DNA from 3 places in the Blautia faecicola genome. Region 1 is predicted to be linked to each of the others. Evidence: riboswitches for the same ligand, from Rfam matches in the RefSeq annotation. Region 1 holds a riboswitch; each other region holds the start of a gene.

The links. A riboswitch is a leader RNA that binds a small molecule or an ion and turns the genes downstream of it on or off. The one in region 1 is predicted to bind cobalamin.
Region 2: linked by a shared signal. The riboswitch ahead of ETP43_RS11925 (hypothetical protein) and the one ahead of ETP43_RS06005 (sirohydrochlorin cobaltochelatase) in region 1 are both predicted to bind cobalamin.
Region 3: linked by a shared signal. The riboswitch ahead of ETP43_RS09715 (ABC transporter substrate-binding protein) and the one ahead of ETP43_RS06005 (sirohydrochlorin cobaltochelatase) in region 1 are both predicted to bind cobalamin.

Annotation. Positions count from the first base shown of each region.
Region 1 is NZ_SDKC01000001.1:1,331,468-1,338,250, forward strand. Features, by position in the region: gene hemB (porphobilinogen synthase) at 1-413, shown strand, start outside; gene hemL (glutamate-1-semialdehyde 2,1-aminomutase) at 413-1,693, shown strand; gene ETP43_RS05990 (MutS-related protein) at 1,711-3,402, shown strand; gene rnhA (ribonuclease HI) at 3,416-3,892, shown strand; gene ETP43_RS06000 (YczE/YyaS/YitT family protein) at 3,983-4,618, shown strand; cobalamin riboswitch at 4,846-5,038, shown strand; gene ETP43_RS06005 (sirohydrochlorin cobaltochelatase) at 5,340-6,620, shown strand.
Region 2 is NZ_SDKC01000001.1:2,650,746-2,657,528, forward strand. Features, by position in the region: gene ETP43_RS11925 (hypothetical protein) at 1-4,518, opposite strand, end outside; cobalamin riboswitch at 4,731-4,929, opposite strand; gene ETP43_RS11930 (glycoside hydrolase family 127 protein) at 5,160-6,783, opposite strand, start outside.
Region 3 is NZ_SDKC01000001.1:2,158,770-2,165,552, reverse strand. Features, by position in the region: gene ETP43_RS09740 (hypothetical protein) at 1-1,229, shown strand, start outside; gene ETP43_RS09735 (DUF2325 domain-containing protein) at 1,461-1,745, shown strand; gene ETP43_RS09730 (DUF3793 family protein) at 1,768-2,319, shown strand; gene ETP43_RS09725 (flavodoxin) at 2,366-2,788, shown strand; gene ETP43_RS09720 (LysR family transcriptional regulator) at 2,920-3,825, shown strand; cobalamin riboswitch at 3,946-4,124, shown strand; gene ETP43_RS09715 (ABC transporter substrate-binding protein) at 4,342-5,934, shown strand; gene nikB (nickel ABC transporter permease) at 6,032-6,783, shown strand, end outside.

The DNA.
Region 1 (6,783 bases):
ATGCGGTAAAATACGCATCTGCTTTCTACGGTCCGTTCCGTGAGGCGGCAGATTCTGCTCCGGCATTCGGAGACAGAAAGAGTTATCAGATGGATCCGCACAACAGCCGCGAAGGTGTGAAAGAAGCCCTTCTCGATGTGGATGAGGGAGCCGATATCATCATGGTAAAACCGGCGATGTCTTATCTGGATATGATCACAAAAGTAAAAGAAGTGACGAATGTTCCGGTAGCAGCCTACAGCGTCAGCGGAGAATACGCGATGGTGAAAGCAGCTGCACAGAAAGGCTGGATCGATGAAGAGAGGATCATGTGTGAGATGGCAGTGAGCACCTATCGCGCCGGCGCACAGATTTATCTGACTTATTATGCAAAAGAACTGGCAAAATGTATGGACGAAGGGAGGATCGGATAATGAGCAGATCAGACGAATTATTTGAAAGAGCAGTGAAAGTTATTCCGGGAGGCGTCAACAGCCCGGTACGTGCCTACGGCTCTGTGGGAATGACCCCGCGGTTTATCGAGGGAGCCACAGGTCCGTATGTGGTAGATGCAGACAGCAAGAGATATATCGATTATATCAGTTCCTGGGGACCGATGATCCTTGGTCATAACAACCCGGAAGTCCGGAACGCCGTGATCCGCAAAGCAGAAAGCGGTCTGAGCTTCGGTGCGGCTACCGAGAGCGAGGTGGAGATGGCAGAATTTATATGTGAAAATATTCCGTCTATCGAGATGATCCGTATGGTAAACTCCGGAACAGAAGCCGTGATGAGCGCGATCCGTGCCGCCAGAGGATATACCGGAAGAAATAAAATCGTCAAATTCGCCGGATGCTATCACGGACATTCCGATGCCCTGTTGGTAAAAGCCGGTTCCGGTGTGATGACCGCGGGAATCCCGGACAGTGCCGGTGTACCTGCGGGAGCAACCCAGGATACCCTGACTGCTGTATACAACAATCTTGAAAGCGTCAAGATGCTCTTTGAAGAGAATGAAGGACAGATCGCAGCCGTGATCGTAGAGCCGGTAGCTGCCAACATGGGTGTGGTACTTCCGAAAGAAGGCTTCTTAAAAGGTCTTCGGGAACTCTGCACAAAAAATGGTACGGTTCTGATCTTTGACGAGGTTATCACAGGCTTCCGTCTGGCATTCGGCGGTGCACAGGAACGCTTTGGTATCGAGGCGGATCTGGTGACTTACGGAAAAATCATCGGTGCCGGTATGCCGGTCGGTGCCTTTGGCGGAAAACGGGAGATCATGGAAGTGATCGCACCGGTCGGTCATGTATACCAGGCAGGAACCCTGAGCGGTAATCCGGTGGCTATGGCAGCAGGACTGACGCAGTTAAAAATCTTGAAAGATCATCCGGAAATCTACACCAACATGAGCCATATGGGTGACAAGCTGTATGAAGGCATGAAAGAACTGGTGAAAAAATACGGAAAACCGTGGAAAGTCAACCATATCTGTTCTCTGGGATGCATCTATTTCACCGATCAGGATGTGGAAAATTATGAAGATGCGAAGACTTCCGATACCGAAGAATTTGCCCGTTACTTCCGCTATATGCTGGAGCATGGGGTACATCTTGGACCGTCTCAGTTCGAGGCAATGTTCTTATCCAATGCGCATACCGAAGAGACAACCAAAGAGACTCTGGATATCTTTGAGGGATTCCTGAAAGCGGAGTAATTTTAAGAGGATAATAAATGAAAAGTGAATGGATGATAACCCTGCTCACGGCAGGGGGCATCCTGATCCTGTGCACTGCCATGATCATCTGGGATAAGATCCGGCAGCGCAAATGGTTTCTGCGGCACTTAAAACAGCGCTGGGGAACCATACCGGATCGGGAATATACCCAGGAGGAACTTGAGAGCATTTCCCATTATGCCAGACGGCATGAGGGCGAACCGTTTATGATCGATGACATCACCTGGAACGATCTGCAGATGGACGAAATTTTTATACGCATGAACAATACACTATCGTCCTGCGGAGAAGATGTCCTCTATCAGATGCTGCGTCAGCCACAGATGCACCGGGAAGTGCTTGAGGAGAGAGAACGACTGATTGCGTATTTTCAGACACATGAAGAGGAGCGGATCCAGGTACTCACCCGGGTAAAGGAAGTCAAAAAGATCTGGAAAATGTCGATTGCAGATTACATCGATGCACTGAAAGACGTGGATCGCACCGGAAGAGCAAAATATCCCATGCTTGCGGGACTTTCGGTCGCAGCGATCATCGCTACGTTAATAAAACCGATTCCCTGTATGTTTCTGCTGCTCCTGATGCTCTGTGTCAGTGCGGTGGTTCATACAAGAGATTCCAAAAAGATCGAACCGTATCTGAACTGCTTCGTCTGCATCCTGCGCCTTCTGCGGGCGGCGGATCAGTTTGAAAAACTGGACAATCCGGTGATCCAGACGTATCTCGACCGGATCCGAGAGGGAAGAAAGAAAATGAAAAGTTTCCGCCGGGGTGCTTTTTTGGTGGCTTCGACGAATTCTGTACAGGACGGGCTGGAAGCCATCGTTGTTTCCTATCTGCGGATCATTTTCCAGGTGGATTTTATCAAGTTTTATTCGATGCTAAAGCATGTGGAAGGAAATGAAGCAATCATCGAGGACATGTATCAGGCGATCGGGGAACTGGATGCCCTGATCGCAGTCGCTTCGTTCCGAGAGAGCCTTCCGTATTACAGTCTGCCGGAATTTACGGAAACAGACAACGCAGAGGGTGCATCTCTGGAAGTTGAGGAACTGTATCACCCGCTGATCGCTGATCCGGTGGTAAATGGTATCCGGATGCAGCGGGGTGTGCTGATCACTGGCTCAAATGCCTCCGGAAAATCCACATTCCTAAAGACGATCGCGATCAATACGATCCTGGCGCAGACGGTGCATACCTGCATCGCAAAACAGCACCGGGGAAGTTTTCTGAAAGTTCTTACCTCGATGGCACTGCGTGACAATCTGGCAGGTGGAGAGAGTTACTATATGGTAGAGATCCGTTCTCTGAAACGAATCCTAGAGGAATGTGAAAAGCCCGAACCGGTACTATGTATCGTGGATGAGGTTCTTCGCGGAACGAACACGATCGAGCGAATTGCCGCATCCTCGCAGATTCTTCATTCTCTGGCAAAACCGAAAGTCCTTGCGATGGCGGCAACGCACGATATCGAACTGTCTTATATCCTGGAAAAAGAGTATGATAATTATCACTTTGAGGAAGAGATTCAGGAAAAGGATGTGGTATTTGACTATAAACTCCGTACCGGCAGAGCCATGACGAGAAATGCGATCCGTCTGCTTGCCATGATCGGCTATGATCCGAAGATCATCGAGGCAGCGCAGGAGAGTGCGAAACAGTTTGAAGAAACGGGTGTGTGGAAATAAAAGGAGAAGTGTTATGTTAGTAAAAATCTATACCGACGGCGCAGCCAGAGGCAACCCGGACGGACCGGGCGGGTACGGCTGTGTCTTGCATTATACCGATCGAAACGGAAATCTTCACGAGAAAGAGCTTTCCGCAGGATACAAAAAGACAACGAATAACCGGATGGAACTGATGGCGGCGATCGTGGGACTTGAAGCTCTAAACCGTCCCTGCCAGATCCAGTTATACTCCGATTCCAAGTATCTGGTTGATGCTTTTAACCAGCACTGGATCGACGGCTGGATCAAAAAAGGCTGGAAACGCGGAAAAAATGAACCGGTAAAAAATGTGGATCTGTGGAAACGGCTGTTACAGGCGAAAGAACCGCACCAGGTAGAATTTATCTGGGTGAAAGGCCACGACGGTCACGAGATGAATGAGCGGTGTGATTACCTGGCAACCTCCGCGGCGGATGGAGACAATCTGCTGGTGGATCCGGGGATCGCATAAAGAAAAAGGTCATTCAGAATGATTTTGTTATAAAAAACAGATGAAAAATCTGATCTTCGGGAGAGAGGAAGAGAAGGAGGATCTTTTATTATGGGAACAAAAAAGAATAATCTGGGGGTTCGTATCGCAATGGCGGTAATCGGAATCGCACTGACTGCGGCTTCCGTAGGACTCCAGAAAATTTCAGGGCTTGGAGTGGATCCGTTCAGCGTTATTATTTTTGGATTTTCCAATGCTTTTCATGCGACATACCAGACGGTATACATTGTGGTGTGTGCTGTTTTGCTGATCATAGCATTTATCTTTAACCGAAAATTACTTGGAATTGCAACAGTTGTCAATCTGTTTTTCAGTGGATTTGTCACAGATGCCACCAGAAAAGCAGTTGTAAAAATGGTGGGAGAACATCCGTCAATGGCAGTGCGTGTGATTTTACTGTTGATTGTTGTGATACTGATTTCTATTTCCTCTGCTTTGTATTACTCTTCAGAGCTTGGCGTGTCTCCATACGATGCACAGGCACTGACAATCACGGAGAAAACAAAATTTCCGTTCCGCGCAGTAAGAATCAGTACCGACGTGGTATGTTGTGCGGTCGGCTTTGCTCTGGGAGGAGACCTGGGACTGGCCACACTGGTCTATGCTTTCTGTATGGGACCGTTCATCCAGTTTTGCAGAGAACATTTTACGGATAAGATGGCAGCAGGAGAAATGTTTCACAAATAAAGAACGAGAATAAGGGAAAATCCGCTGGTGTCCAGCGGATTTTCTGTGAGCACGGAGTATATTTGAAATTATATTTTGAAAAACGGTGTGAGAGCAGACAGCACAGCATCCGGTGTATTTTTTTCGTGAGTTTTTCCAACGATCACGGAATAATGATTGACAGTATGCACGTAGAATGCTATACTCATTCTGTTAAAAAGATAACGGTAAAAATTACCGAATATCGACCACATAGAAAAGCGTAAGGTGTCGGATGACAGAAGATTTCTGTTAATCCGGTGAAAAGGGAAACAGGTGTGAATCCTGTACGAACTCGTCACCGTGATTCGCGAGGGAAGACAAAAACCACTGGGAAACCGGGAAGGTGTCAAACCGCTTGAGCGATCAGCCGGGAGACCTGCCTTTGCGCAGTACGGGAACGAAAGTTCAGGCCACGAGGAATTGGCAGTACGAAAGAAAAACCTGTTTGCTTGTATAAAAATGGTTTTTCCGGCACTTATGGTGAAAGAAACATCTATAACCGTTAAACGGTTCTGGTATCCCTGAAACTGATTCTGAAACTATAAGAAGAATTCCAAATGTAGTACCTACTACCTTCGTCTCCGGACGGAGGTTTTTTACGTTTCATGCGGGCAGGACCCCAGACAACCTTCTTCGGAGAGCCGTCCTGTACCACCGTGGTACACAATCTCAAAAGGACAAAGACAGGAGGAACCATGAGATGAAAAAGAAAATTGTAGTGCTGATGCTTTCAGCAGCTATGACCATGTCCATGATGACAGGATGTGGAAACACAGCAAAGGATGACAGTGCATCCACAACAACAGAAACAACAAAGGATGCAGAAGCCACAGAAGAAGCAGAGCCGACAGAAGAAGCCACAGAAGAAGCAACAGACGACAGTGCATCTGACCAGGAGGCAGCAGATAAAGTAGCAGCCCTGATCGATCAGATCTATGTGCAGGAAAGAAACGACAACACTGACGAACAGTGTAAAGAAGCCAAAGAAGCCTGGGATGCTCTGACCGACGCACAGAAAGAACTGGTAGAAGGTGAAAATGCAGACCCTGATTACTTCGGAAGAGATACCGGTGATGCATCCAAGGACGATCCGTTAAACGGAGATGACATCGGTGACAACGAACTGCTGGTAGTAAGTTTCGGTACTTCCTTCAACGGCAGCCGTGCAGCAGATATCGGAGGTATCGAGAAAGCCCTGCAGACCGCATATCCGGACTGGTCCGTAAGAAGAGCCTTTACCGCACAGATCATCATCAACCATGTACAGGCCCGTGATGATGAGAAGATCGACAATATGGATCAGGCCCTGCAGCGTGCCGTAGACAATGGCGTAAAGAACCTGGTGGTACAGCCGACCCATCTGATGCATGGCGCTGAGTATGACGAGCTGACAGAAGCAGTAGAAGGCTACAAAGATAAATTTGAATCCGTAACTATCGCAGAGCCACTGTTGGGAGAAGTCGGGGACAGTGACGATGCAGTCAATGATGACAAAAAAGCAGTAGCAGAAGCCATCACAGCAGAGGCAGTAAAAACTGCAGGATATGATGATCTGGATGCGGCAGAGGCAGACGGAACCGCATTCGTATTCATGGGACACGGAACTTCCCACACTGCGAAGATCAGCTACAGCCAGATGCAGAGCCAGATGAACGATCTGGGATACAAGAATGTATTTATCGGAACTGTAGAAGGCGAGCCGGAAGATACTGCATGTGAAGCAGTGATCGAAAAGATCAAAGAAGCAGGATACAAAAAAGTAGTGCTTCGTCCTCTGATGGTAGTAGCCGGAGACCATGCAAATAACGATATGGCCGGAGATGATGAGGATTCCTGGAAGAGCCAGTTCGAGGCATCAGGAGCATTTGACAAGATTGATACTCAGATCGCAGGACTGGGAGAGATCTCTTCTATCCAGGATCTGTATGTAGCACATAGTAAAGCTGCAATTGATGGAAAGAGCGCTTCTACAGCAAACTAAAACATATCAGATACGTAACTGCTCAGCACCCACTGTGAAGGTACTGAAAAGTTATGACAGATAAATAAAAGGAACAGCCTGTCCGATCAGCTGCTATTCAGTGACTGGTCAGACTGGCTGTTTTTTGCCAAAATCCAGAGACATACAAGTCAAAATGCCATCA
Region 2 (6,783 bases), 1.3 Mb from region 1:
TTCCAGAAGTGTTACATCTTTGTCATAATGATAGATTTTAAAATACTTCGCATAATCCAGTTTGGTTTCGGATTTGTACTCCAGACCAATGATGTCCGGTGCTTTTTCATCCAGTTTCTTGTTGGTTCCAAAGTTCAGACCGCCGTCTCCGCTTGCAGAACCGCTGCCGTCTCCGTCAGCTGCTGCCAGATAAACCAGAATACTGTAAGTGATTTCATGTGCGGCGCTCATCTTGGTTGTCATACCGATGATCGTATTGTTTTTGTTCAGTTCTACCGGAATGACAAAAATGGATTTTCCGCCGGTATGTGTCGGCAGATATTTGTTTCCGTTTGCTTTTACATACTGATAAGCGGAACTGCTGAATACGATCGTAGCCAGTGCCTGTCCGTTTTTGATCGTTACCTTGTCACAGGTGATATTGACCTTTCCGGTACCGCCGGACCAGCTGAATTTGTCCGGTTTGTATACACCGTCTTTCAGTTTCGTCTTGCTGTTGACTGCTTTGGTGGAACCACTGGTGTCGGATTCGTATTTGGATTCGCTATCCGGCTTGGTGTCCGTTTTTGTTGTGGTATTTCCGGTTGTGTTACCATTTCCGCTGTTGTTGTTTCCTCCGGTCGTACCGTTATTGTTGTTTCCGTTATTTCCGTTGTTTCCATTGTTGTTATCAGAAACATCACCGATCTTTGTCAGATCTTTGGAACTGAATGTGATGGTTCTGTCGTACCATTTGTCATGGCTTTCGGAATGGGACGCTACGGTAATCGGCTGATCGAGTGCGGATACCGGGATCTCGTATGTTCTTCCGGTCTTGGTCCCGCCGTCCAGTGTGTAGGTTGTCGTTCCATTGTATTTGATCCAGTTTCCGGTATCGGTTGCCGCATCGGCTGCGCTTCCCATATACAGGTAATCATAGCCAACACCGCTCAGTGTGATCAGTGCTGTCATCTTGCCGTTTTTCACGGTCAGTTTTGTTCCCACTACTTTGAACATGGCTGCGCCGGTTACAGCACTTGTGCTGTAGATACCATCTGCCGGTGTTCCCTCAGCCGGAACATCTCCGATCTTCTCCAGATTTTTGGAGCTGATCGTAACAGTTCTGTCATACCACTTCTGCTGACGTTCGGAATGAGACGCCATCGTGAGCGCGGTATCCAGTGCGGATACCGGAATCTCATACGTTCTTCCGGTTTTAGTCTCGCCGTCCAGTGTATAGGTAGTTGTTCCGTTGTATTTGATCCAGTTGCCGGTATCGGTTGCCGCATCGGCTGCGGTTCCCATATACAGGTAATCATAGCCTTCACCACTTAATGTGATTAATGCTGTCATTTTACCATTTTTCACGGTCAGTTTGACACCAACCACTTTGAACATGGCTGCACCGGTCTCTGCGGTAGTGTTGTAGATACCGTCTGCCGGAGCATTGGATGGTTCCTGTGTAGGTTCCTGGGATGGCGTTGCATCCACATCCGGAGCTTTTGCATCTGCATACGGATCATCCGCGCTCTCTACCTGACTTTTTCCTGTTCCCGCATCTGTGCAGGCTGTCGTCATGGTATCCGGAGCCGGAATGGTCATCTGATACGTTCCCTCGGACCATTTTCCGGTTTTCGTGCTGTAGAGTACATAAGAAAATGTCTTTCCGGTAATATCTGTGGTGAATCCATCCCAAATATATCCATACGCACCATTGGTCAGTTTCCACAGAGACAGATAATTTCCGCCGTCTCCGCTCTTGATTGCTTTGTTGATTTCGTCTCTGGTTCCAAAATACATTCTGTCATAGATATCGCTGTCCGTAGCCATCACCACACGACCAAGTGCTCCACTGGTAACCATGTAGTAACTCTTGTCTGCGTTGATGATAAAATCTTTTGCATCGGTCGTGAGATTGGCTTTCCGGTAAATGATATCTTCCGGTACATCCCCGATCTTTGTCATAAACTGCGGGATCTCCAGATAATCCTGTTTTGTCAGCCATTTTGCTGTTCCTTTTGCGTTATGTAATACAAACGGAACTTTGGTTCCCAGCTGGGATTTTTTCAGGGTGAAGGTATATACCCGGTATTCCGGACGGCTCGGATCCGATTCTCCGAGAAGTTTTCCTTCTACTGCATTGGCATCTTTGACATCATCACTGTCTCCGACTTCACCGATATACAGTTTATCGTAAGAAGTAGAACCAGAGTAAATGGTAACTGTGATCTCGTCTCCCTTTACCGTGATCGTACTGTCATCTTCAATGTTAAATACACCATTCTGCGTATGGGCATTGCCATAAACATCATATATTCCGTTCGGATAGCTTGCCGCATCAAAGGTTTTCCCTACGTTCGGAATCTTGATAAACAGATTTCTTCCGCTGGTCAGCCAGCTTCCGTTGGTACGTCCCGGCGTAATCGGAACGTAGATTCCCTGCTGATCTGCAGATACCTGGAAGGTAAATGTGGTCTGGTCATCTTTCTTTCCAAGATAAATTCTGTCATAGATCGTTCCGTCTACGGTAAATGTAACGGTCACCTGATCGCCGGAGAGTTTCGCAGAAGAACTTACTACCTTAAATCCGTTTAATGTTGCCGCAGTACCGCCCTGTTCTATGGTTACACCTGCCTCCGGCAGTTCAACATCTTCGCTTCCCTTTACTTCCGGCACAACCAGATACAACTGCTGATTGCTGTACCAGTTACCGTCCGGTTTTCCGAGAACAACCGAAATGGCTTTTCCTGTCAGGCTCTTATCCACGCTGAAGCTGAATCTCCATACCCCGTTGTCCTGTGTTCCGTTGATCACCGGTGTCTTATTTTCATCACTGTTTTTACCAAGATACAGCTTGTCAAACGATGTGTTTGTGGTCTCCACGGTCAGATCGATCTTATCTCCATTCACCTTTGCCTCAAAGGTTGAGATCTGGAACATCTTGAATTCTGTTCCGTCCGCTTTGATCACCTGTGCTTTGGAGGTATCTGACGGTGTCACATCCGGATCCGGTGTTTCGGTCGGTTCCGTGGTCGGCTCCGGGTTTTCCCCGTTACCTTTGAACTCCGGAATCGTCAGATACAGGTCTGCTCTGCTGTAGAATGTTCCGTTTGCTTTGATCGGTACAAACTGTAATTTTGTTCCTGCTTTGCTCAGCGGAATGCTGAATTTGTATACCTGATTGTTATCCTCGTTGATCGTTCCCTCAATGACCGGTGTTTTCTCTTCATCTTCTTTACTTCCCAGGTAAATACCGGTGTATGAGAACTTTCCGGATGCATTCGCTTTCAGGTACAGTTCAATATTAATGTTTTCTCCATTCACTGTTGCGGTGGATTTTTCCACATTGAACATCGTAAATGCAGATCCGTCTGCTTTTTCTGCTGTGATACTGTTTTCCACTTTGCTTCCGTCCGGTACGGATGGTGCCGTGGTCGGTTCCGGATCTGTATCAGTGCTTCCCAGTGTCGGCAGTTTCAGTGCAATTTTACTGGAACTGAACTTCTGTGTTCTTCCGTTTCTCGGTACAAAGATGACTTCCTGACCATTTTTCTCTGCCGGTACGCTAAACGCGAATTTCTCCAGATTCAGCTCAGTATCCACTTCGCCCATTACCAGCGGTTCCTTGGTCTCGTCATCCCATCTTCCGATATACAGTGCATCGTATGTAAACCTTCCACTGCTCGCCGGACTTACATAGATTTCCACATCGATCTGATCCCCGTTCAGGGTTGCTGAAGATTTTGCAATTTTGAACATGGAATAATCCGTTCCTGCTTTGTCTCCGTTAGCTTCATCCGTCGCATATACTGCTTTGATTACATTCTCTGCTGTACTGCTGTTGTCTGCTGTGGTAACTACAGATTTCTCTTCTTTCTGATCCTCTGCCTGCGTCTGCTCTTTTGTCTCTGTCTTTGCAGATGCTGTCTGAGATTTCTCCGGTACCTGGCAGAAGACATCTTCTTTTGTGTACCACTCACCGGATGCTTTCATGCCCGGTACGATCTGTAATTTGCTGCCAAGCTTCTCCTCGCTGACGACAAACTGGAAGGTGTACTGTCCGTTCGGACTCTTCTTTCCTTCTACGACCGTTTTTTTCTCGGTATCTTCTTTCTTTCCTACATATAACTGATCATACACATCGCTGTCTGTATAAACCGTAACCAGGTATTCGTCTTTGGTTTCAATCAGCTCTGTCTTTGTCACTTTCAGATCCGGTAACTCTTTTACAGTTTCTGCATCCGCTGCACTGTCCTTTGTTTCCGTTGCTGCTTCTGCTTTTTCCTGTTTACTTTCCGTTTCCTTTTCTTCCTGTGTTGCTTCCTCTTTTACAGGTTCTTTCGTTGTCTCCGAAGTCTCTGTCACCTGCTGTGTAACTTCCACAGTCGCTTCCGGCTCTGTTGTCACCGGAACTTCCGCTTCGCTCACCTGCCCGGCCACTTCCGTATCCGGAGCAGCAGCAAATGTGCCCGACGGCATACCCAGTGCCATCATTACAGACAGAGATACCGAAAGTACTCTCTTTCCTGTTCCTTTCATCTCACATTTCCTTTCTTTATAAATGTATCATCTGTGGCGGTCAAACGAGAAGTGACCGTAAACCCGTCAGCATACAAGTTTCCTGAACATAAAAAAGTAGCCATATCCTTCTCAAAAGTCAGATACAACTACAGACACACAATCCCTGTCTTCAGACTGAAACAACATAATAATGCTTTTCGATCTTTTGGAGTTCTGCTTTCTTCGGAAGCTCATCACCAACTTTCCCAGCAGGTTTTCTGACTCACAGATCATCGCCTTGTCAAACCTTCTCACATGATCTCTCCATGCAATGGCATCCCATGACAACACTCCCTGTTCACAGTGACCGGATCGTTCAGGACTCCCACCTGATTCCCTATTATCCCCGCAGCAGCAACCGCCACCTTGAGGCACTGGAAAACTCTGTCATCAGTAAGTATAACAAAGTCCCCAAATAAGTCAACCCTTCTTTCCCGCTAATTCTCCCTCCATCGAATACCTATTTTATTTGCATAATCGCTCCCACGTTTTCTAATGAATGACTCTCTTTTCACTTTTTTCACTTCACAAATACATATTTTAAATATGTGTGTAAAAAGTACTATTATTCTTTTCAAACTTATCAGTTACCACCAAACTCAGAAACGCCTCACACTTTTCTAAACTCTAACCCAAACCTCCATCTCATTCTCCCCCCTGTTAGCCCACGTATAATAAGGCACAAACCTCAACTCCACAGGCTTTCTCTCCTTCTTCTTATACACATGATACAATTCCCCCTCTTTCTTCGCCGTATCCACAACTCTATATCCCTCCATCAGCACAACCTTCACCTGATTTCTACAGATCTCCCCATCCGAAACCCGTGCCTCAGCCTCCGGCTCCACCTCCAGAAGATGCAGATTCTCCCCATTATCCACCGCTTCCAGACAATACACAACCGGTCCGCGCATCACTGCCACCCTGCCGGCATCCTCACGAACCCTTTCGTCCGCCTCTACCAGCCGTACCGGCATCGCAAAATGAAGCTTCACCGTATCACTTTCTCCCCATGCCTTCTTCACATACAGATACCCGTCTTTCACTGATACCTCGTCCTGCTCGGCGCCTTCCAGGGTATATGCCCCTTCACACCATCCCGGAATCCGCATCGCAAGTACAAACTCCGTTCCCTTCGCCTCTACCGTGACCGCAACCTCCCCGTCCCACGGCATCTGCGAATCCACACGCACCTGTACCTCGCGCTCGCCAACCATTTTCTTCAATGTACTTCCCATATACAGATGTACAAACAGCGTATCCTCTTTCTCCGTAAACGCATACGCCCCGATCGAACTGATCAGTCTCGCCAGATTCGGCGGGCAGCATGCACAGCCAAACCATTTCTGCCGTACCGGTTTGACATGGAATTTTCTCTCATCCTTATGACACGCTTCCGGCAGTACCTCCAGCGGATTTACATAGAAGAAACTCTTTCCGTCCAGTGCCATGCCGCTTAAAATCCCATTATACAGCGCCAGTTCCATCACATCCGCATATTTTGCATCCGGGCAGATCTCCAGCATCCTTCTTGCAAAAAATACCAGACCGATCGAAGCACAGGTCTCCGCATACGCCGTATCATTCGGCAGATCATAGGGAAAGGAAAATGCTTCGCCGATATGTGTACCGCCGATTCCACCGGTGATATACATTTTCTCTTTTGTGATGCTGTCCCACAATTTCTCACACGCTGCATACAACGATTCGTCCCCGGTCATCCTTGCGATATCTGCCATACCGGAATACAGATACACCGCGCGCACCGAATGACCAACCGCTTCGTCCTGTTCCCTCACCGGCATATGTGCCTGATTATATGCATATCTCAGATCATCCTCATGACCACGTTTCACCTCTTCCGGGTGCTCTTTATCAAAATAATACGGACGTTTTCCACGCTCATCGATAAAGAATTTGCTCAGTTCCAGATATCTCGCCTCTCCGGTCACATCATACAGGCGAACCAGCGCCATCTCCGCAATCTCATGTCCCGGATAGCCCTTGCATTTTCCTTCCTCCGCGCCAAAATGCGCCGCCGCATAATCCGCAAACCGCGCCGCTGCCTTCAACAGCTTGTCTTTTCCCGTCGCCTCATAATAAGCCACCGCACCCTCGATCAGATGTCCCATACAGTACAGTTCATGATGATCTTTCAGATTGGTAAAAATATGATTCTTTCCATTAATAATATAGTAAGTATCCAGATATCCGTCGTCCTGCTGTGCCGCACACACGATATCG
Region 3 (6,783 bases), 830 kb from region 1:
AAGAAGCAACCGACAAACTCTCTGACGGCGCCGGTACACTGGAAGACGGTATGAAAACATATCAGACCTATCTGGATCAGTACCTGTCCGGTGTGACAGCGCTCGATCAGGGAGCGGGTGCGCTGGAGAGCGGACTGCAGGTGATGAATGAAAAAAAAGGTGATCTGCAGGCAGGGGCAACCCTTCTGAAAGAAAGCCTTACCACGCTTCACGATACACTGGCAGCGATCCAGCTTCCACAGGGAAGTTCGGTGGATCTGTCCGGTATGGAGACAGCGGCAAAACAGCTGGAGGCAGACGAAACGAAGCTGAATGAAGTGCTGACGGAGATGGGAACCGGACTTGCCGAGATGCAGGAACTGGCGAAAGAAGCTGCCGGTTATCAAACAACAGTGGAAACACAGCTGGAAACCGCGAAGACGGCACTTGATGCGATTGACTGGACAAAGCTGGATCAGGCAGTGAGAGCGGACAGCCAGACAAAGGCAGATGCGGCGATTGACAGCGCGATGAAAAAAGCACTCGAAAACTACGGACTGAGCGCAGAACAGATCCAGGCGGCATCAGGAGAAGTAAAAACAGAGGTAAACGGAGCACTGGATCAGATATCGGTAAGCGATGAAGCAAAGGCGCAGATCAAGAAGGCAAAAGAGGCGCTGGAAGCCATTCCGACGATCACCATACCGGAAGTTTCTCTCGATACCGGAAAACTGACAGAGACGTTGAACGATATGCAAAAACAGATGAAAATTCTGGCAGGCTATAGTACCACTCTTGGCACGGTATCTCAGACGGCGGCAGCAGCCCTGCAGGAATTACAGACCGGTCTTACCGCATTACAGACCGGAACCGCACAGTTACAGGAGGGAAGCGGTCAGTTAGAAGCCGGAGTGGCAGCTTTTGGAGAAGGTATCCAACAGCTGTATCAGGGCTCCACCGCACTGCATCAGGGCAGCGGTCAGCTCTCCTCCGCAGGAACCGCACTGATCAGTGGTCTGGATACGATGATCTCCGGCATGGACAGCCTGCATCAGGGACTGATCAAATTCGACGAGGACGGTATCCGGGAACTGAGCGATCTGACAGGAAAAGATCTCACGAATTTGGCAAACCGTATCCGCGCTTTAAAGAAAGTAGACGGAAAATACGACAATTATGGCGGTATCCGCGAGGGTGAAACCGGAAGTGTCCGTTTCATCATCGAGACCGACGAAATAAAAGCAGAATAACCAATGGGGACGGTTCCAACAACCACTGAGAACCGTCCCCATTGGTTTTTTTAGAATTCCTAGAAAAATACTAAGAAATTAGTTGACAACTAGCAAAAGTTAGTGTACACTAATTTCAACGGTTAGATAAAACTAACAAAAGAAGAAACAGGTAACATTTTTAAGACAAAAACCGGTGAGATCCCGGATGGAGCGTTTATAAAAAGTATTTGACAAAACAGGAGGAATCATATGAGCGTTGTAATCGTAGGCGGACATGACCGCATGGTAGCGCAGTATAAAAAGATCTGCAAATCCTATAAATGCAAGGTAAAAGTATTTACCCATATGGGAGCAGATTTCAACAAACAGATTGGATGTCCGGATCTGCTGGTATTATTTACCAATACCGTATCCCACAAGATGGTGCGCTGCGCACTGGATGAGATCGACGGAAAACATACCGATGTGGTTCGCTGTCACACCAGCAGCGGAAACGCGCTGACCGGTATTCTGGAAAACTGCTTTGCAAACTAAGAGGATGTGACGGAGGAGAGACATGCTGGAAAAATATCTGATCGATCACTGTTCTCCAACACTGGCGTCTTTAAAGACAGCGAATATGTTCAGCTGTCCGTATGAGTCGGGCGAGAGCCTGGCGGAAGATGTCTGGCAGTGGAACCTGCAGATGAAGGACAAAGGACTTTATCTTACCATTCTTCGAAAGAGCGAAAAAAAAGCGCTGGTTTATCTGTGCAGACCACAGAGACTGGAAAACGATCTTCACAAACCGGGGGTGCAGAAGTTCCTGCGGGCGTGTGGATATCAGGGAGAACACTGGGAAGAGGCACTGAAAGAACTGAAAGAAAGATTACATATGTGCGAGAAGTTCCCACATGAGATCGGTCTGTTTCTCGATTATCCGCTGGTCGATGTGATAGGATTTATCCGTAACACCGGAAAAAACTGTAAGTGTTCCGGCTGCTGGAAAGCCTATGGCAATGCAAAAGAAGCAGAAAAAACATTCTGCAAATACAAAAAATGCAGAGAAATCTATTCCCGTCTGTGGGAAAATGGCAGGAGTGTTTTGCAGCTGACTGTAGCTGCTTAACCATAAAAACGGGGGGAATCCCGTAAATATCAGGAGGAATATAAAGATGAGTAAAGTAGCAGTTGTTTATTGGAGCAGTACAGGAAATACAGAAGCTATGGCAAATGCAGTAGTGGATGGAGCAAAAGAAAAAGGCGCAGATGTAACTCTGTATGAATGTGCGGATTTCCGTCCGGAACTGGTAGCAGATTACGATGCCATCGCATTCGGATGCCCGGCTATGGGAGATGAAGTGCTGGAAGAAGACGAATTTGAACCAATGTTTGACGGCTGCAAAGCTGAACTGAAAGACAAAAAAATCGCACTGTTCGGATCTTATGGATGGGGAGACGGTGAATGGATGAGAAACTGGGAGGAAAGCTGTAAAGAAGCAGGAGCTGTTCTGGCAACAGAGAGTGTAATCTGCAACGACATGCCGGATGATGACGGCGTAGAAAACTGCAAGGCACTGGGCGCAGCACTGGCATAAAGCTTTGACAAATAAAATCGAGGACCTTATGGATTCCGTAAAAAGAATCCGTAAGGTCTTTTTTTATGGAAAATCTTAGGGTATAATCAAAACATATTTTTACAGCACGACAGAAAAAGGAGCAGCAGGATATGACATTATTACAGTTACGCTATGCAATTACCGTGGCGGATTCCCGTTCGATGAATCAGGCGGCGCAGAAATTATTTATCTCCCAGCCCAGTCTCTCGGCAGCCATCCGGGAACTCGAAGACGAAGTGGGAATCGAGATTTTCCGGAGAACGAACCGCGGGATCCAGGTGACACCGGACGGAGAAGAATTTATCGGCTATGCCAGACAGGTCGTGGAACAGTATGCCCTGATCAAGGCACGGTATGTGGATAAAGAAAAAGTAAAGAAAAAGTTCGGTGTTTCCATGCAGCATTATTCGTTTGCGGTGCAGGCATTTGTGGAGATGGTGAAACGCTTCGGGATGGATCGGTATGAATTTTCTATTTATGAGACACAGACGTATGATGTGATCGAAAATGTGAAAAACTTCCGGAGCGAGCTTGGTATTTTATATCTGAATGATTTTAATCGGAAAGTGCTGGAAAAGATCTTTGAGGAAAATAATCTGGAATTTCATGAGCTTTTTGACTGTCAGGAATACGTTTACCTGTGGAGCGGTCATCCGCTGGCAAAAAAGAAAAAGATTACCCTGGAAGATCTGGAAGATTATCCATTTCTCTCGTTTGACCAGGGCAGCAACAATTCGTTTTATTTTGCGGAGGAAGTATTCAGCACCTATGAATACAAACAGTCGATCAAGGCAAATGACCGCGCGACGATGCTGAACCTGATGAAAGGACTGAACGGATATACGCTTTGCAGCGGCATTATCTGCGAAAATCTGAATGGTTCGGAATACTGTGCGGTAAAACTCTCCACAGAAGAAACGATGACGATCGGCTACCTGAAACGAAAGGGGATTCCGTTAAGTTCGATCGGAAAGGAATATCTGAAAGAGATCAGTAAATATAACGGTCAGGCATAGATCCTGGCGAAAAAACGGTCAGAAATCGTGAAAATGCGGGGAAAAGAGAAAAAATATATAACAAATTGGAATGGATAAATGCGTTGTCAGGATGCAGTTTCTCTGGTACAATGACAGACGCGTTACATTCAGGATATAAGTTGCAATAAGCATTGATAGAGAAAACGGTGCAAATCCGTTGCGGTCCCGCCACTGTGACAGGGAGCCGAGAATACGATCCACTGGGAGAGCGGAATTCCGGGAAGGGGTTTGAGGCGATGAACTGAAGTCAGGAGAACTGCTTATATCTTTGAGATGTTTCTCACGGCTGATGAGAACTCTTAAAATATGATAAAGTGATTTCCGGCATGATTCAGATGAAAACTTGTCTTATGACTGTGGAGGAGCCGGAAAACTACTGCGTCAGAAATTAAGAGAACAGTCTGCATAAAGCTACAGACTGTTTTTTCTATGCGATAAAACAGGAAATTTGCGAAACAAAAAGACAATACCAGACAAAACACAGGAGGAAAATCAGTGAAAAAGGAAAAGATACTGGCACTGCTGCTGGCAGGCGTAATGGCAACAACGGTTCTGGGAGGATGCGGAAGCAAAGGAAGTGACAGCTCCTCTTCATCATCAAAAGCTTCATCCGATGAGAAGGTTCTGAACTTCGGATGTGCAATGTACACCGACGGAAGCGTCAACACTGCAGGTGACGAGAACGGTGGCTGGAACGCGATGCGTTACGGAATCACAGAGACATTGTTCAAGTTCAACGATAACATGGAACTGGAACCATGGCTGGCAGAAAGCTATACCGTGAATGATGATCATACCGAATGGGTCGTTACCCTGAAAAAAGGTCTGAAGTTCTCTGACGGATGCGATCTTACTGCAAGCAAAGTAAAAGAAGCATACGAACATCTGAAAGAAGTAGGACCGTCCGGTTCCGCAAAACCGGAAAAATATCTGGAGTTCGAGGCAACCATTGATGCAGATGATGAGGCGGGTACACTGACAATCAAGACCACACAGCCTTACGCTAACCTGATGGGACAGCTCAGTCATCCGACCATGGGTATCGTAGACGTAGAGCATACGGAGAACTTTGATAACGGTACCATCGGAACCGGTCCGTACATGATCGATTCCTTCAACGGTGTGGGTGTCGGTTATACACTGGTCGCAAACCCGAACTTCCGGGAAGAAGTACCTTATGATAAAGTAAACCTGCTGTATATGGGTGACAACTCTGCGAAAGCAATGGCACTGGAAAGTGGACAGGTTGACCTGGTAGAGAACATCACCAACGTAGCAGATATCCAGAAATTCCAGGATTCTGATGATTATACCGTAGATATCGCAACCGGTGTGCGCTGCGGGTTCTCCTGGATGAACTTTGATGGCGTTCTGGGTAACAAGACACTGCGTCAGGCGATCCTGATGGCGATCGATTATGATACCATCTGTAATTCCAAGACGATCGGAGGACTGTATACACCGGGATTTTCCGTACTTCCATCCAACCTGTCCTATGGATATGAGAAACTGAACAATCCATACACCTATGATCCGGAAGGTGCGAAGAAACTGCTGGATGATGCGGGGATTGTAGATACAGACGGAGATGGTATCCGTGAGATTGATGGAGAAAATATCAATCTGCGTTATATTTCTTATGAAAACCGTCTGCTGAATGAATTTTCTGATGCACATACCCAGTATCTGACAGAGATCGGAATCGGTGTTACTTCCGAGTACGGAAGTTCTGATGATCAGTGGAGTAAGCTGGCAGCACTGGATTATGATTTTAACAACAACAACTGGATTACCGTAGGAACCGGAGATCCGTTCGCCTACATGGCAAACTGGGCAACAGAAAGCACTTACTGTGCATATTCCAATCCGGAATACGATGCCTTATATCAGGAACTGAAAAGTGAGATGGATGAGGACAAACGTGCAGATCTGATTTTCCAGATGCAGCAGATTCTGATCGATGATGCGGCAGTTCTGATCGACGGATACTACAACTCCAGTATGATCTATTCCAAAAATGTAGGATATGCGAAGATTCATACCGCAGATTATTACTGGTTAAGTACGGAGATTGTTCCGGCAGAATAAAAAACTCTGGAAACGCCTGGTTGTTTTTACAACCGGGCGTTATGCCGTTGCATGACAAGGTAACATGTATTTTTTGTAAAAGAAAGGTGTGAACGATTTGAATAAGAAGCAAATACTCATGCGTCTGCTGCAGATCATCGTGGTACTGTTCGGTATCAGTTTTATTACATTCGGTCTGACATATATGTCACCGGGAGACCCGGTGCGAAACATGTATTCCGCCAACGGTGTAATGCCGACCGAGGAGATGGTAGAGCAGACAAGAGAAGAGATGGGATTAAATGATCCGTTTTTTGTACAGTATGGAAGATGGCTTGGCAACTGTCTGCAGGGAGATTTCGGGAAATCCTATTCCCTGAACAAACCGGTAACAGAACTTCTGGCAGAGAGACTGTGGCCGACCTTAAAACTGACACTGATGGCGATGCTGCTGATGCTGGTACTTTCTATTCCCCTCGGTATGGCATCTGCTTTGAAAAAAGATACCTGGATCGATTATCTGGTACGGGGGATCACGTTTATCGGCTGTGCGATGCCGAACTTCTGGGTGGGACTTCTTTTAATGATGGCGTTTTGTGTCTATTTCCAGATTTTTCCGGTAATCAGTTCTGCGGGAGACTTTAAGAGTCTGTTCCTTCCGGCACTGACACTGGCGATCGCGATGACATCCAAATACACCCGTCAGGTGCGTACCGCAGTTCTTGATGAGCTGAGCCAGGATTATGTGATCGGCGCCCAGGCGAGAGGAGTAAAATGGTCCAGAATCGTCTGGTTCAATGTATTCCCGAACTCTCTGCTTCCTCTGATCACCATGTTCGGTCTGTCCATCGGATCTCTGCTTGGTGGTAC